2 linked regions of the Gloeothece verrucosa PCC 7822 genome follow. The protein of the gene in region 1 binds, or shares a complex with, the protein of each later gene. Links are inferred from orthologs where the notes say so. Each region holds a gene or a part of one and is shown on either strand. Other genes may lie near its edges.

The links.
Region 2: the proteins of prmC (region 1) and prfA are in contact, whole or in part, in a crystal structure (PDB 2B3T), measured with the Escherichia coli proteins. The link is inferred for Gloeothece verrucosa PCC 7822 from one-to-one orthologs.

The regions. Positions count from the first base shown.
Region 1 is NC_014501.1:5,688,035-5,695,549, forward strand. What follows is about bases 2,469-5,316. They hold prmC (peptide chain release factor N(5)-glutamine methyltransferase), read left to right. Parts: upstream 2,469-3,366; coding sequence 3,367-4,266; downstream 4,267-5,316. Other genes in these bases: CYAN7822_RS36965 (PAS domain S-box protein), read left to right, coding at 2,469-3,309; CYAN7822_RS25620 (CIA30 family protein), read right to left, coding at 4,273-5,316. In the rest of the region: more of CYAN7822_RS36965, read left to right, coding at 1-2,468; more of CYAN7822_RS25620, read right to left, coding at 5,317-5,757; CYAN7822_RS25625 (RNA recognition motif domain-containing protein), read left to right, coding at 5,986-6,315; CYAN7822_RS25630 (bifunctional orotidine-5'-phosphate decarboxylase/orotate phosphoribosyltransferase), read right to left, coding at 6,605-7,515. UniProt on the Escherichia coli protein: Methylates the class 1 translation termination release factors RF1/PrfA and RF2/PrfB on the glutamine residue of the universally conserved GGQ motif, i.e. on 'Gln-235' in RF1 and on 'Gln-252' in RF2.
Region 2 is NC_014501.1:5,476,605-5,480,719, reverse strand. What follows is about bases 94-3,085. They hold prfA (peptide chain release factor 1), read left to right. Parts: upstream 94-1,029; coding sequence 1,030-2,142; downstream 2,143-3,085. Other genes in these bases: CYAN7822_RS24575 (DM13 domain-containing protein), read left to right, coding at 2,436-2,939; rpmE (50S ribosomal protein L31), read left to right, coding at 551-802; rpsI (30S ribosomal protein S9), read left to right, coding at 94-364. Outside these bases: more of rpsI, read left to right, coding at 1-93; CYAN7822_RS24570 (DUF3611 family protein), read right to left, coding at 3,090-3,713; CYAN7822_RS24565 (DUF1269 domain-containing protein), read left to right, coding at 3,889-4,115. UniProt on the Escherichia coli protein: Peptide chain release factor 1 directs the termination of translation in response to the peptide chain termination codons UAG and UAA.

The sequences.
Region 1 (7,515 bases):
AAAATTTTCATTAAAACCCAACTAGAGCAACAAAGATTTGAGGCTAAATTTACGAGGAGAGCAGAGGGAACAGCAGTAACTTTAACTCGCTTGTTTGATCTCCCAGATAGCCAAACTAATGTTCAACAGCTTGAAAAAAGATTAAAACCCGAAGTGACCCCCAAAGATAACCCTCATAACCCACCCTCAGAAAATCGTATAAGCATTAAAGAATTTGCGATAACTTCGTCAATTAGTGCTATAGCTATAGGAGATTTACAAGGAAATTTAACTTATGTTAATCAAGCCTTTTTGGAAATGTGGAGATATGACAACGATGACGAAGTTTTAGGAAAACCTTTTTTGAACTTTTGGCAAATTGACCAACAAGGGGAAACCTTAATACAAACTATCCGCACTCGTGGTCAATGGATAGGAGAATTGATAGCAAAAAAGAAAGATAAAAGTTTATTTAAAGCTCAAGTATCAGCAAATCTTGTCAAAAATGAGGCTAATATCGCTATTTATATCATGATCTCAGTGATGGACGTTAGCCAACAACAAGGAACAGAAGAATCATTACAAAAACTGCTAAGACTTTATACAAATTTAACTCAAGCCGCCCCGGTAGGAATTTTTCGGGCTGATGAAAGCGGCAAATGGCTTTATGCTAACGAAAAAGCCCTGTTAATCAGTGGAATTAGCTTAGATAAAGCAATTGGCATGGGATGGGCCAACTATGTACACAATGATGATCGAGCCAGAGTTTTCAATGAATGGATTAAATCGATACAAACTCAAACCTCATGGCGGACAGAATATCGTTATAGACACTCAGACGGTAATAATACCTGGGTTTTAGTACAAGCGATTCCTGAAATGGATGAACAGGGAAAAATCGTCGGCTACCTAGGCACATTAACAGATATTACAGAACGAAAAAATGCCGAAGAAGCCACCAACAAAATTAATGCTCAAATGCAGGCAATTTTTGATGCTTTTCCCGATATTTTATTTCGCATCGACCAACAAGGAACCATTCTAGATTATAAAACTCAAGACCATCACTCTTTATATTGTTCTCCTCAAGAGTTTATCGGCAGAACTGTTCAAGAAGTCTTACCGGAATCAGTGGGAAATTTACTGTATGAAGGAGTGCAAAAAGCCTTAGTCAGTGGAGAAATCGTCAGCATAGAATATTTTCTCATCATTGCCTTACAGAAACGATTTTTTGATGCTCGTATCGTTCGATTGAGTCCTGTAGAAACCATTGCCGTTGTTCGAGACATTAGTGACCGCAAACAAACTGAACTGGCTTTAAGAGAAAGTGAAGAACGACTAAAAACCATTATCTCAACCAATCCTAATGGGCTATTGATTTTAGATTTACAAGGCAAAGTTCTTTTTGTGAATCCAGCCGCAGAAATTCTTTTTGGCAGAAAACAAGAAGATTTGATGGGGCAAATTTTAGGAATTCCTATTATTGTCAATAATTACAGTGAAATAGAAATTCTCCAGCCGAGCGGGAAATTAATTATAGTCAGAATGCGATTAGTAAAAATTATTTGGCAAGAAAAAAACGCTTTTCTCGCTTCTTTAGTCGATGTGACAGATATTCAGCAGGCACAAGAACAATTAAAAATTCTTTATCAAGCAACCGAACAAAGTCCTGTCTCAGTAGTCATCACTGATGCAGAAGGAACTATAGAATATGTCAATCCCAAATTTGAGAAAATCACCGGATACCAACGAGCAGAAGTAATCGGGCAAAACCCACGTATCCTTAAGTCCGGTGAAACCACGACGGAAGAATATAAACAAATTTGGAAAACCATTACATCAGGGCAAGAATGGCATGGAGAATTTCACAATAAAAAAAAGAATGGAGAGCTATTTTGGGAAGCGGCTTCTATTTCACCGATCAAAAATGCAGAAGGAATTATCACCCATTTTGTAGCAGTAAAAGAAGATATTACCGAACGCAAAGCGCAACAAACCACTCTCACTTATCAAGCTAACTATGATGCTCTAACCGGCTTACCAAACCGTTTTCTAGCCATAGATAGACTGAAACAGGCAATTTTGCAAGCCGACCGTCAAAAAAAACGAGTAGCGGTCATGTTTATCGATTTAGACCACTTTAAAGATGTCAACGATACCCTAGGTCATGAATATGGCGACTTACTGCTGCAAAAAGTTTCTCAACGTCTCAAGCAGTGTTTACGAAAAAGTGATACAGTAGCTCGATTAGGCGGAGATGAATTTTTAATTATTCTTCCCAATTTACGAGAAACCCATCATTGTAAACTCATTGCTAGTAAAATTCTTTCTAGCTTAGAAAAACCTTTTAACCTATTAACAGAAGAAGCTTTTATTTCTGCAAGTATTGGCATTACTCTCTATCCGGATGATGGAAACGATGTTAGTGTGCTGATGCGGAATGCAGATGCTGCCATGTATTTAGGCAAAAGAGGAGGACGCAATGATTTTAAATTCTATACGATGGGTATGAATGAAGAAGCGCAATCTCGCCTGCGGATAGAAAAATTACTGCGTTATGCTCTCAAAAAAAATGAATTTTACCTCGTTTATCAACCCATCATTGACTTAAGGTTCCAGACAGTCATTGGCGCAGAAGCTTTACTGCGTTGGAATAATCCCGAACTCGGCCGAGTTAGTCCTGATCAATTCATTTCTATTGCCGAAGAAACCGGGTTAATCAGTGAATTAGGAGCGTGGGTGATCTCTCAAGCTTGTCAAGAAGTGGTGAACTGGCAGACACAAGGATCACCCATCTGGGTAGCGGTTAATCTTTCTCCTCGTCAATTTAGAGAGTCAAAACTTCTAGAAATCATCAGCAATGCTATCACGCTCAATGGCATTACTAATCATTATTTAGAGCTAGAAATAACCGAAAAATTGCTCTTAGAAGATTTTCCGGGCTCTAAAGGCATCATTGAGCAATTGCATGAGATGGATTTTCGTCTCTCAATCGATGATTTTGGGACGGGATATTCCGCTTTAAGTTATCTGATCAAATTTCCGTTTAATCGCTTGAAAATTGACCGTTCATTTATCGCTGATATCCCCCACAATCAAGAAGTATTGGCATTAGTAAAAACCATTATTGCTATGGGACATGGGCTAAAATTGCAAGTAATAGCAGAAGGTGTAGAAACCACTGAGCAAGCAAATATCCTTGAAGCTGAAGGGTGTGATTATGCACAAGGTTACTTTTTTAGTCGCCCCTTACTGAGTGAAGAGTTCCGCCGCTATTTACAATCCCATCAAAATCCTCAAGCGGCAATTAACCCTATTGATGATCAGTAATAAGGACATTATTTGATAGTATTAAAAATAATTCAGAAAGTTTTTATTCATAAAAATATGGGAGAAACTGTATCAGGAAAACAACTAAGTCAATGGCAAAACTGGGCAAAAAAAGAATCTATTGCCTCAAAAATATCCCCCAATGAAGTTGATTGGTTACTTCAAGAAGTGGCAGAATTAACCCATTTAGAACTGCGCTTAGAAACCTTTAAGAATAGGTCAAAAATTCCCCTCAAACAGTCTCTATCCGAGTTAACCGATTTATGGCAACAACGCTTAACCTGTCGTTTACCCGTTCAGTATTTAGTCGGTGTTACACCTTGGCGTAAATTTAAAATTAAAGTTTCTCCAGATGTCCTCATTCCTCGCCCAGAAACCGAATATATTATCGATATCGTGCTGAAAGCTATCCCAGAAAGCCCCCTTTTCGATATTGCATCAGGAAATTGGGTAGATTTAGGTACCGGTAGCGGCGCGATCGCTCTGGGACTCGCCGATATCTTGACAAATGCAACAATTTATGCAGTAGATCGGAGTAGGGGAGCTTTAGACATTGCCGAAGACAATGCCATCGAGTGGGGTTTTGCCGAGAGAATTCATTTTAAACAAGGTTTTTGGTGGACACCGTTAGAATTTTTAAGGGGACAAGTGAACGGGATGGTGTCTAACCCGCCTTATATTCCCACAGAGTTAATTGCGACTCTCGACCCTGAAGTGGCTTATCATGAGCCTCATATAGCTTTAGATGGGGGTGAAGGGGGTTTAGAGTCTATTCGTTATTTAATTGAAAGTTCGCCGCCATATTTACGTTCTGGCGGCATTTGGTTAATTGAAATGATGGCCGGACAAGCGGAGCAAGTCGCTCAATTATTAGCGTGTCAAGGAAGTTATCAAAACATTCAAATTTTCCCAGACTTTGCCGGTATTGAGCGCTTTGCTTTAGCTTACCGGCGTTAGTGCTATTTAACTTAAATCACGATTAATCTGAGCAAACAAATCTGGCCAATTAATAGAAGCCGCTTGTTGTTCCTCTTCTCTCACTTCAAAAGTCTTATGACAGGCATTAGGAAGTTCTAAAGCTTCCACACATAACTCGGCGATGGCTTCCCGACTCACTTGACCTTTTATATTATCCCCTTGAGCAAACATTAAAACTTTATCTGCGGGTTTTTCGGTTAAAGCACAGGGGCGAACAATGGTATAAGCTAACCCACTTGAACGCACAACCTCCTCTCCTCGAAACTTCCAAGTCAAAATACCCCCTAATTGATCATTCATCCGCACCGCCGGCGGTTCTTCTTCTAAATTAATCCCAGGACGACCCGGACGAGTTACTCCGGCCGAACTAATCATGATAAATTGGGGTTTAGGTTTACCGCCATAAGCCTTGATTGACTCAATTTCTATGCCAAACAATCCCGGCGAAAATTTAGGATTGAGTCCCCCATTATATTCAAACTTACTCAGCATCAACTGCATGGAATAAACTTTACTCGCATCAAAAGCGCCGGCTTCGGGAACCGTTTTAGCCCGAAAAACCGGAATTAAATCGGCAAAAGGAATCTGTATAGTTTGGGTAAAGTTATAAATCGTATCAAAAGAATAACAGTAACCTATACCATCCCATTTCCCCTCACAACGAATAATAAATTTATAACGTTTACCATCTCCTTGAACCCTCAGTTCAATTCCTTCGTATTCAGATAAATCCAAAGGCGGCTCTAAATTGCGGGTCCGCACAGAAGCAAAGCCCCCGTTATTATCTGTTGACACATTCCCTGAAAAAACTGCTCGTTTTGAGTCGAGTCGCAAAGAACTTTGGCTGACTCCTCCCATCACCACATCATCCACCGCTCCCCATGTTTCTTTTAACTCAGTGCTGGGCTTAGTGAAATCAAAAAGGGTTCTTTCTGGAAGTTTAAATTTTAAATATTTTTGCGCCGCTTCTATTAGATTTTTAATGCCTTGATACTCCACCATCTCGGGGCTATCTACCACTTCAGGTAGATAAAATTTTATTCCCTGATAATACTTTTCTCTGCTAGGCGTATCTCCTTCTACCGGTTGTACCCGCACTCCTGTACAACAAATTATCGCCGCTACATTTTCCATTAACTTTGGGGTTAAGGTTTCTTTAAGAGTCAGGTCGGCTTCAAACAGTTCTACTTTATCCCCTAATATTTCCCTCGCTTTTTGACTATCCCTGACTAAAGCACGTACAGGATATTTATTGTCTAATAAACGACGAACCACGCGCTTACCAACTCCGCCTGTTGCCCCGGCTACCAAAATTGTTCCCATATTCTTTTTCCCCAAATTTACAGTTTGAGTTTGTTGATGACCTCTAAACAGTCGTTGCCAGCAACTGAAAAAAGGAATAACTTCAAAATAATTTAACGTTTCAAAAAATCGTCCGGCATCCCATCGAGGGGGATTTTTTTGATTCATTGTCATCTGCTCCATATTTTTTCTATTCTAACTTTGCAGTTTGTAACATTTTTTCCATAAGGCATGGTCAGAAATCTCTAAACCTGTGTTAGGTTATTAATAAATAAGAGTTAGGTTCAGTTGCGGCAATTGTTTCTAATCTTGATGGATTTCATCGCTAGGTTATAGGCTGGCTGTTGTTTCTGACATGGCTCTACTGCATTGTGATTTGATTTTTGGAGATAATCCATGGCGATTTACGTTGGTAATTTACACTACGAGGTAGAAGAAGGGGAATTACGTGAGGTTTTTGCGGAATATGGTACAGTGAGGCGAGTTTATTTACCTGAAGACCGAGAAACGGGGAAAAAACGGGGTTTTGGCTTTGTAGAAATGTCGACAGATGATGAAGAAGACAAAGCAATCGAAACCTTAGACGGTGCTGAATGGATGGGTCGTCAGCTAAAAGTCAACAAAGCTAGACCTCGGGAAAATGACAACAGGGACAGTAATCGTGGATCAGGTGGCGGCTATCGCAAAAATAATAATTTTTCTCGTCGTGGTGGCGGCGACTATTAATTCTAATAGAAGTGAGAGATTAGATTTGGGATTAGTTTAATGTCGGGTTTCTTGCCTATTCTTTTTCCAGCAATTAATTAATCTAACACTAACTGTATTATGTGCCGCTATTCCTCTTCACTCGGGGAAAATAGCGGTAATTCCCCTTAAAAACTTTCTCAGGCAAAATTAGGAGTTACGCACTCCTAATTAAAAACAATGATTTTATGTCATCTCAAACCCTACTGATTTCATTACAGTGCGTAAGTCCTAAAAATTTAAACCTCACTCAGGGAGGACGGGGTTTTATTTACTGAGAGGAATCTTTTTTCGCTAAACATTGATATTGATGTTCATTGATTCTACCGGCTTCATAAAGGGTTTCTGTGATCTCAGAAATACTTAAAACAGAATAAGCATTATAGCCATGATTTTTAAGTTTATCTTTCACGCCCTCTTCATGATCGATAAAAACGACAATATCTTCTACCTTTAAACCGGCTGATTTTAATTTTTCTGCCCCTTCCATCGCACTTTTGCCACTAATTAAAACATCATCAACCACCACCACTTTTTCCCCAGGATGAAAAGTTCCCTCAATCACTCGACGAGTGCCATGAGCTTTGACTTCTTTACGAGGGTAAATCATGGGATGATGTAAAAGTAAAGATAGGCCGGTAGCAGTGGGTAATGAACCATAAGGAATGCCGGCAATGCGATCAAAGGTTAAAGTTAGAAGAATTTCTGCATAAGCATCTAAGACTTGATGAAAGAGTTGGGGATTAGAAATAATACGACGTAGATCAATATAATAAGAAAAAGTTGCCCCCGATGCTTGTAGATAGTCTCCAAACAAAAGACAGCCTATATCATATAGCTGTAAAATCAAATTTTGATGGGGATGTTGCTTTAAAAAACAGACGTTAGGAGTCCAAAGTTGAGCCGGCAAATCTTCTTTTGCTATCTCAGTTCTAGTTTGATTAATTTCTTCTCTTAAAGCTTTTATTTCTTGAGCGACATTCTTTTTGAGCAAGAAGTCTTGCGGCACAGGAATTAATAAATTATTCCCTTCTTGAGATAAACCTGCCGTTAAAATTGGCTTAAGATTATTACCTTTATCCCAAATACTTCGTATCAAAATAATTCTTTCAGTGGCATAACTCCGTACTTGGTTAAGAATTTCGGGTTTGGTAGTTCCTACTTCTAAAAAGAGTTGCTCGG
Region 2 (4,115 bases), 210 kb from region 1 along the record:
CCGCAAAACAGCTATCGCCAGAGTCCGTTTAATTCCTGGTACAGGGCAAATAACCGTTAATGGCAAAACCGGCGATATCTACTTCAATCAAATTGCTGACTATATTCAAGGGATCAAAGCCCCATTAGAAACTTTAGGGCTAGAAAATGACTATGATATCCTAGTCAAAGCTCACGGCGGCGGGCTGACAGGACAAGCCGATGCTGTTAAACTAGGAGTGGCTAGAGCCTTGTGCCAACTCGCTCCAGAAAATCGCCAACCCCTGAAGACAGAAGGATATTTGACCCGAGATCCTCGAGCCAAAGAGCGGAAAAAATACGGTTTACACAAAGCTCGTAAAGCTCCTCAATACTCTAAGCGTTAGAATAGATTTTAGAGTAGGGAACACCCGAACAGGTGGAACCAGTTGCGCTATCCGAGTTCCCCGAAGGGAGCATACTGGCACTGTGCCGCACTCCGCGCTTCTTAAAGGGAACAAAACACATCACTAACTACTGACCACTGACCACTAACAACCAACAACTGACAACGAAAAACCCGAAAAATAACTATGCCTAAAACAGATATTCACCCAACTTGGTATCCTGAAGCCAAAGTCATCTGTAACGGTGAAGTGGTGATGACCGTTGGTTCAACTCAACCAGAAATTCATGTAGAAGTCTGGTCAGGGAATCATCCCTTTTTTACCGGTACTCAGAAAATAATCGATACTGAAGGAAGAGTAGATCGTTTCTTACGTAAGTACGGGATGGTTGATAGAAATAAAAAGAAAAACAAAGCTTCTGATGCCAAGGAAAAATAGCAATTTAGCTAATTATATTTGCCCAGCAGAGTCATTTCTGCTGGGTTAAACATATTTTTTAAATTAGTAGGGAATGGCGAGTAAGAGTAATAAATTGATTCCCCAAGCGAAAAAAGACAAGCTCAAGATGTGCAATCTATACATTATATAAGTAGGAGTTAAAGCTACTTTCTATTCCCGACTCTCGCGAGATCATTAAATTAACACTAGAAAAACGAGTAAATCCGATGGCTGAAGCATATCTTTTAGAAAAACTAAAATCTGTTGAACTAACCTACAGAGAATTAACCCGCCGCCTAGCTGATCCAGATATTGCCACTAACCCAGATGAATTACAACGAGTGGCTAAAGCACGTTCTTCTCTGGAAGAAACGGTTAATACTTATGAAACTTGGCAAAAAACCAAGGAAGAATTGGCAGGGGCCCGACAAATTCTTAAAGAATCCGCCGGCGATCTAGAATTACGGGAAATGGCCGCTTTAGAAGTACAGGAATTAGAACAACAGTTAGAAACTCTAGAAAGTCGACTTAAAGTTCTTCTTCTCCCTCGTGACCCTAATGATGACAAAAACATTATGTTAGAAATTCGGGCCGGCACCGGTGGCGATGAAGCCAGTATTTGGGCGGGCGATTTAGTGCGAATGTACTCTCGCTATGCTGAATCCCAAAGATGGGCAGTAAAACTGGTGAGTGAGTCTCTGGCTGATATGGGCGGCTTTAAAGAGGCTATTCTAGAAATACAAGGGGATAGCGTCTATAGTAAGCTGAAATTTGAGGCAGGGGTTCACCGAGTACAACGGGTACCCGTGACAGAAGCCGGTGGACGGGTTCATACTTCAACGGCTACTGTAGCGATTATGCCCGAAGTGGATGAGGTAGAAGTGCAAATAGACCCCAAAGACCTCGAAATTTCTACCGCCCGGTCCGGAGGCGCAGGCGGACAAAACGTCAACAAGGTTGAAACAGCCGTAGATTTGTTTCATAAACCCACTGGAATTAGAATCTTTTGTACAGAGGAACGTTCGCAATTGCAAAACCGGGAACGGGCGATGCAAATTTTGCGGGCTAAGTTGTATGAAATGAAACTGCGCGAACAACAAGAGGCAGTGAGTTCTATGCGGCGATCTCAGGTGGGCACCGGTTCCCGTTCCGAAAAGATTCGTACCTACAATTACAAGGATAATCGTGTAACCGATCATCGTCTGGGACAAAACTTTAGTTTGGTTGGCGCTTTAGAAGGGGATATAGACGAGATCATTCAATCTTGTATTTCTCGTGATCAACAAGAACAGTTGGCTGAGTTAGCAAATTCTCCGGAAACCTCTCCAGTGCTTAATTAATTTACTCTTTTGGCTGAATAAATTAGAATAAGACAATAAATTGCGAATTTTAGGGACATATTACAAATGTGTCCCTATGGGTTTTTAGGGTTGATTTATTTTTAACTATAACTTCTCAGTTTTCTCAGGAATTTTTTAAGTAATTTTCAGGCTTCGATTAAATATAGCTCAGTTTGGTAGTGCATTCTAATCATTACAAGCAAGTTCTACTCTCGTCGTTACCAAAAAATTGCGACTTAGCACAAGAGTAAATCGTTGTATTAAAGCCAAACATTGATTAGGAGACACCACTCATGAAATTTAGTCGATTTATTCTTTGGGGAATGGTTCCTGTTATGGGTTCAGTTATAGCAACCGCAAGCTATGGTCGATCTTTGTCAGATGCAAAATTCAAGACAAATCTAGTTCCGGCAACGGCCATCACTCAACGTCAAACACAAACCATCGCCTTTACAGGCAACTTTGTTAAAGCTGAAGCCCCAACCACTGGAACAGCAAGGATCGTTAGAGAGGGAGGGCACAATTTCTTAGAATTAGATGGAGCCTTTAGTACCAGTAATCAAGGTCCTGATCTTCATGTTCTTTTAGACTCCTCTACCACTCCTCCTCAAAGTTATTCTAACCAGAATAGTTACATTAATCTTGGTAAGTTGCGAAGTTTTCAAGGAGCGCAACGCTATCCAATTCCAGATGGTATTGATCTGACTAAATATAAGTCAGTAGTCATTTGGTGTCGCATGGCAAACGCTACTTTTGGTTATGCTTCTTTGCGTCCTAACACTAATGCCAGAAAATAATTAAAATAACTTCCGAAAATTTCGAGTCTAAATATCAAATTATGACGATGTTTTCTAGGAGAAATGAGAGCAATATTTTCTCTTTTTTCTCCTAAAATTTTAGGTAATTAAATCTACTTTTGTTGACAAATTAAAGTAAATTACTCGGATTTATTCTGACAGTTGTTTACTCGGTTCATCTTGACTAGAATTAAACAAATGTTGGGTCATTTTGCTCAACAATAATAGTGCAATGATAATTCCTATCAGTTCAGCCGCAATAGTATTGATCATTGCCTGAATTGTAATCATATCTGATGGGGTGATCAAGGGACTTCGATTACTGAAATCGCCTCCTGCCCCTGGAGTAATGATCGTAGCTCCTTGAGGTAAACTTAACATATTAAGTGTTAGAGTTCCTACCCGTCCCAGGGCAATCAAAAGAGCGCAGAGCATCCCAACAATATTAATCATTAATCCCATCCATAAAGACCGCAACACGGCAACTTTTGGGCGGCGTAAATCAGCATTTTCCAACTTACGGCCCAGACGGACGTACTGAAAACTCCAATACATGGTCAATAGAAGCCCTACTAAACAGGCGATCACCACAAATAACTCTAAGGATGTAGTTCCTCGACTTTGACTCTTCAGTAAGCGGACAATCAAATAAAGAAACGGAATAAACCCTAATATCACTTGTAGCCAAAAACCCACCCAACCCATGCGGCGAAGACTATTGGCCATACGCTGAGGACTGATGGGAGGAATATCGGATTTAAAAAAATTAATCATACTCAAAATGTTGGGAAGTTATTAGTTAACACTTCCCGAGCTTTCATAACAATTCAAACAAGTTGAGAAGTATTATAACTAAAAATTGTTCTAAATTAATCAAACTTAATTTTATGGGGACAACTTCAGTCATGGTAAGATTAGCCTAAACCACCAAATCTGTTACAGCAAAACTATGGCAACCCTCACTGTTTGGAAATTTAATACTGCCGTTGGTGCCCAAGAAGCATTGACTAAATTAACTCAGTTACAAAAGGAGCAGATCATCGAAATAAAAGATGCCGCTACCGTTTCTTGGCCCGAAGGCAAAAAAAAGCCTAAAACCCAACAGGCTATTAATTTAGCGGGTTTAAGCGCTTTAGATGGAGCTTTCTGGGGATTACTTTTTGGAATACTCTTTTT